Chroogloeocystis siderophila 5.2 s.c.1: one gene and its partner. The protein of the gene in region 2 interacts with the protein of the main gene of each other region in a pairwise test. Links are inferred from orthologs where the notes say so. Each region holds a gene or a part of one and is shown on either strand. Other genes may lie near its edges.

What was found. The genes of interacting proteins can lie anywhere in the genome.
Region 1: the proteins of ftsZ (region 2) and NIES1031_RS01130 interact in binary tests that used the Escherichia coli proteins (3 or more experiments, as listed by UniProt). The link is inferred for Chroogloeocystis siderophila 5.2 s.c.1 from one-to-one orthologs.

What each region holds. Positions count from the first base shown.
Region 1 is NZ_MRCC01000001.1:245,042-247,990, forward strand. The notes cover bases 31-2,902. They hold NIES1031_RS01130 (rod shape-determining protein), read left to right. Parts: upstream 31-900; coding sequence 901-1,905; downstream 1,906-2,902. Other genes in these bases: NIES1031_RS01125 (ABC transporter ATP-binding protein), read left to right, coding at 31-646; mreC (rod shape-determining protein MreC), read left to right, coding at 2,154-2,902. Also shown: more of NIES1031_RS01125, read left to right, coding at 1-30; more of mreC, read left to right, coding at 2,903-2,906. UniProt on the Escherichia coli protein: Forms membrane-associated dynamic filaments that are essential for cell shape determination. Acts by regulating cell wall synthesis and cell elongation, and thus cell shape.
Region 2 is NZ_MRCC01000014.1:71,419-74,399, reverse strand. What follows is about bases 47-2,950. They hold ftsZ (cell division protein FtsZ), read right to left. Parts: upstream 2,183-2,950; coding sequence 911-2,182; downstream 47-910. Other genes in these bases: gshB (glutathione synthase), read left to right, coding at 47-883. In the rest of the region: more of gshB, read left to right, coding at 1-46. UniProt on the Escherichia coli protein: Essential cell division protein that forms a contractile ring structure (Z ring) at the future cell division site. The regulation of the ring assembly controls the timing and the location of cell division.

The DNA of each region.
Region 1 (2,949 bases), on a different replicon or contig from region 2:
ACCGATTGGCGGACAAGTCTATTTTGAAGGACGCGATGTAACAAATCTTAAGGGACGTCCTTTGCAACAACTCCGGCGCGAGATGCAAATTATTTTTCAAAATCCCTTTAGTTCCCTCGATCCGCGCATGAAAATCGGTGATACAGTGATGGAACCACTCGTCATTCATGCCGCAAGTCAATCGCATCGTCAACGCCGCGATCGCGCCGCTTATTTATTAGAACGCGTAGGCATCGACCCGAAACAAATGAATCGCTATCCGCATCAATTTTCTGGCGGTCAACGTCAACGCATTTGTATTGCTAGAGCACTCGCGCTCAATCCTAAGTTTATTATTTGTGATGAATCGGTGTCATCACTCGATGTCTCGGTACAAGCACAAGTTTTGAATTTGTTGAAAGAATTGCAAGCCGAGTTTAATCTTACCTATATTTTTATTTCGCACGACTTAAGTGTTGTTAAGTTTATGAGCGATCGCATCTTAGTCATGAATCGCGGACAAATCGTCGAACAAGGCGCAGCAGAAGAAATTTACCGCGATCCGAAAGAAGAATATACGCGATCGCTGATTGCCTCAATTCCGACAGGAACTCGCGATCAAATTCGCACGCGCCCTGCGTTAAATCAGGTAATAGGTAATGGGTAATGGGTCATTGCTGATAAACGATTTTTCCAATTACCAATCACCAATTACCAGTGACCAAGCAAGCAGTGATAGCCTACTACTTACAATTAAAGATAAAAAAGAATTCGTTTTGACTAGACGCAGAACATTAGACGTAATACAATCCTGCACGACTAGACATCTTAACTTCGGCTGGACAAGAATTTATTGCACGTTGGGGAGTGAAAGGCGTGGCTTTTTTAGGTTTCTTTAATCGGTTTTCGTTATCAAAAGATATGGGTATTGACCTTGGTACTGCCAATACCCTGGTATATGTTTCTGGTAAAGGCATTGTCCTACAAGAACCTTCGGTGATTGCGATCGATAAAAATGGCAAAATGCCGCCAGCAGTAGGCGAAGAAGCCAAACGCATGATGGGACGCACGCCTGGAAACGTCATTGTGACGCGCCCTTTACGTGACGGAGTCATTGCCGATTTTGATACCGCTGAACTCATGCTCAAGCATTTTATCCAACGCGTACACGAAGGTCGCATTGTCTCTCCACGCATGGTAATTGGTATTCCTACAGGTGTGACAGGTGTGGAACGACGCGCGCTGATGGATGCGGCAACGCAAGCGGGTGCAAGAGATGTATTTTTGATTGAAGAGCCTGTAGCCGCTGCGATTGGTGCGGGAATTCCTGTCACCGAAGCCGTTGGAAATATGATTATCGATATTGGTGGCGGGACAACAGAAGTCGCTGTACTGAGTCTTTTTGGCACAGTTGTGAGTGAATCGGTACGCGTGGCTGGCGATGAACTCAATGAAGCGATCGTGCAGTACATGAAGAAAATTTACAACTTGGTTATTGGCGAACGAACCGCCGAGGAAATCAAAATTCGTATCGGTTCGGCATATCCGACACGTAATGATGAAGAAAACGTCATGGAAGTACGCGGATTGCACTTACTCTCCGGTTTACCGCGCACTGTGACGATCAAAGAACCAGAAATTCGCGAAAGCATGATCGAACCGTTGTCTACGATTATTGAGGCAGTAAAACGAACACTCGAACGCACACCGCCCGAACTCGCCGCCGATATTGTCGATCGCGGAATTGTCCTTGCAGGTGGTGGTGCGTTACTCAAAGGACTTGATACATTAATTAGCCACGAAACAGGGATTGCGACTCATATTGCAGCTGATCCCCTAAGTTGCGTTGTGTTGGGAACAGGTCGAGTTTTAGAGAAATTTAAACAAATGGAACCTGTATTTAGTGCGCGATCGCGTACGATTTAAATTAAAGGGATCAAAAGTTGAAAGTCACAGATCAGGGAATTTCCCTGATATAAAACTTTGGCAAAATTCGTTACCATACTTTGTTGATTTGTGCAATATGCATAAGAAGAAATGTTAGAGATTAGGAGTTGGAATGTTCCTATAACCCTGACCTCTTCTCTACATACACAGTAATCATCCTGAGAGGATATAACTGAAAACGTTTCCTCCTACAACTGAATGAGAAGCTAAAAGCTGACTGCAAAACTATGTATATCATTCGTCGCTGGTGGGAGCGCTATGCTCTAACACTAGTGCTGGTAAGTCTGTCTTTCGTTACTGCCTGGGCAATCCGCCATACTCAGGGAGCAATTGTGCTTGAAGTTTACCAGATGCTAACGCGTCCCTTTCAATCGAATCCAAGTCAAGTTCTACACCTACACGATGCCAGAATTCAAGAACTAGAAACACGCGTCACTGAACTGGAAACTCAAAATCAACAGCTTGAGGAGTTATTAGGATATGTCAATAAGTCTTATAAAAAGATAGGTTCGTCACAAGCAGCGATCGCCGCCCCTGTTATCGGTCGCAGTGCAGATCAATGGTGGCAACAAATCACCCTAGGACGCGGTAGCCAAGCGGGAATCCAAGTTGGTAATATTGTGACTGCCCCAGGTGGACTAGTCGGCAGAGTCACAAGTGTCGCGCCGCACACGAGTCGTGTTTTATTAATTAGCGATCCTAGCAGTCAATTAGGTGTAACGATTAGTCGCAGCCGCTTTATGGGATTTTTACGCGGACAATCGGCAAATTATGCTGTAATGCAGTTTTTTGATAAAGTTCCCGATGTGCGTCTAGGAGATATGGTAGTCACATCGCCTTATAGCCAAATTTTCCCTGCTGGTATACCTGTAGGACGCGTTGAGTCGATTAACCTTCAAAAAAGTCCAGCCCCAGAAGCCGTAATTGCCTTATCTGCACCCATGTCTTACATAGAATGGGTCGTTGTCTCAACGAAATAGTGGCGAGTGAAAGAGAAGTTCATCATAGTATTCTTCCCCTACT
Region 2 (2,981 bases):
AGGTCATTCTATTTGGGTAACTCAAGCAAACTTGTTAAGTGTTATCACTGGTAAAGCTTGGGCTGTATTAGAACGAGTACAGCTAAAACCTGTGCAACTCGCGCAAGGACGATGGGTTGCGGAGAATCCTTGGTTTGAGTTAAGCGATCGCACTTTCGCCCCCTTAGAAAGCATGGACGCCGTTTTTATGCGTACCGATCCACCGGTAACGGTTTCTTACCTTTATGCGACATACATTTTGGATTATATCGATTCTGCGAAAACCTTAGTTATCAATGATCCCCAAGGGATCAGGGCAGCTAACGAAAAAATGTATGCGCTGCAATTTACCGACTGGATTCCAGAAACGATTGTCAGTTCTAATAAACAAACAATCCGCGAGTTTGTCGAGGCACAAGGCGCAGCAATTCTGAAACCTTTGGGAAATAAAGCCGGAGAAGGAATTCTGTATTTAGAAGCAGGCGATCGCAATTTTAACTCGATGGTTGAGTTAAGTACCTTGCAAGGCAGCGTACCCGTTATGGTACAAACTTACTTACCCGCTGCCCAAGAAGGCGACAAAAGGATTATTCTCCTTGACGGTAAACCTATTGGCGCACTCAATCGACTTTCGTCGGGAAATGAGTTTCGTAACAATATGGCAGCAGGTGGGACTGTAGCTCAAATTGGCATTACCGAACGCGAACAATCTATGTGCGCCGATATTGCCAAGAAATTGCACCAAGACGGCTTATATTTTGTGGGGATCGATGTGATTGGCGGCTACCTTACCGAAGTCAACGTCACAAGTCCTACGGGCATTCGGGAAATTGATCATCTAGAGGGTACTCGCTTAGGCGAACAGGTGATTCAGTGGTTGGAGTTAAAAGCAGTGCGGGCATAGACGTGGCTTTAACGTCTACGCTTTGCCTCAAGACCGAGGATTGCGCCTTCTTTGGAGAAACTCAGGAATATCCAAACCTGGCTTTTCTATTGTTTCTATCTCAATTGTGGGAGAAGATGGTGCGCTTGGTGTGGCTTGTGGTTGCGGCTTCGAGATGACTCGCGTACTTGCTTGTGGTTCGGCAGCAGCTTCTGTAGAAAATCCTGTAGCAATTACTGTAATTCGTATTTCACCTTGTAGTTTTTCGTCGATAACTGCACCAAAAATAATATTGGCGTTAGGGTCCACAACTTCATAAATTGTCTCAGCTGCGGCATTGACTTCGTGTAAGGTTAGATCGTGACCGCCAGTAATATTAAAAACGACGCCTTTAGCTCCTTCAATCGAAGATTCGAGCAGAGGTGACGAAATTGCTGCGTTGGCGGCTTCTCTAGCGCGCGATTTGCCGGAACCAATACCAATGCCCATTAATGCGGAACCTGCGTCTGCCATAATAGCGCGGACATCTGCAAAGTCAACGTTTACTAATCCTGGGATTGTAATAATGTCAGAAATTCCTTGTACGCCTTGCCGGAGGATATCATCTGCAATCCGAAAAGCTTCTTGTACAGGTGTTTGTTCTGAAATGACCGAAAGCAGCTTATCATTAGGAATAACAATTAGCGTATCTACACGGCTTTGAAGTGCCTCAATACCTTGTTCGGCTTGTGAGGTACGCCGCCGCCCTTCAAACATAAAAGGACGTGTAATCACTCCCACCGTCAATGCACCTAATTCTTTTGCAACTTCTGCCACGATTGGTGCTGCGCCTGTCCCTGTTCCGCCACCCATACCAGCAGTAATAAAAACAAGATCGGCATTTTCTAAAGCTGCGGCAATTTCCTCACGCGATTCTTCGGCAGCTTTTTGACCGATCGCTGGATTACCACCTGCACCTAAACCGCGTGTCAGCTTTTGTCCAATTTGCAACCGCCGAGTCGCCGACGTGTTCGTTAAAGCTTGGGCATCGGTATTGATTGACCAAAACTCAATGCCACTTACTTGGCTGGCAATCATCCGGTTAACTGCATTACCACCACCACCACCAACACCGATAACTTTAATATTGGCGACTCGACCTGGCACGATATCATCGAATTGATCGTCTGCTTCAGGAACTCCTTTAGAATCGTAATTTTGTCCAAAATGAATCCCTGACGAGTTAAAAGGATTATTCGAGTTAACAGTCAGCGAATAGCCTGGCTGTCCTGTAGATTGTGAGCTTTTATCCGTAGGCTCTCTTTTACTATTAAGCACCATTGGCATTAACAAGGATATGTAAACAACTTTTTAGATTTGATTTTTCTAAGAGTCTACTATAGGTTGACCGCCTCTGACTCTGCCATCGATCTTCGGTATGACTGTAAATGTCGCTCTATCGCTAGAAACTTAGTATTGTTACTAGTTTAAGTAGAGTCAATACAGCAATTGGATTGCTGCGGTTCTTTATAAAAATCTGAGTGTATACAAATTGCTAACTCTTTTCGTTGGTGTTCCTAATCGAATTTATAATATTGTGTTTACTGGTAAATAGCAAATCCCTTTGCCAAGTACTCAAGGCTACATATTAAGTTTTGGCAATTGATTGAGTTACACATAATTAATAGAATTAATAAATTCACCTTTATAAATGATTTATCTTTCAATCCAAAGTGAAGCGTTGATAGTTTTGATAAAACAACTTTGTTTGTGGAATTGTCACGCTACTCTAATTGATGATAATGTGTTTATTTCATTAAATCTTCTGTAAAATTTTCGCATGTAGTTAACTTTGCTTGCCAATACTTTTACTTTTTCATGCACTGCTACACTGTTTTCATGATCGCCTAGCGACTTTCGACAATTGAGAATGCGATATCCTGCATAGGAAATAGCCTACACTATCCTCTTTATCAATTTAATTAAATGAACTCAACTCTTTTTGCTTTGAAAAATAATGATTTTACTTGTGGATTCGCCAGTATTAAAACTTCTTGAATAAGTTTACTATACTTGGTTTACAAGACAGTTCTCTATTGAATTTGAGGGACATTGCAGGTAAAAAAACGCAAAAAAAATC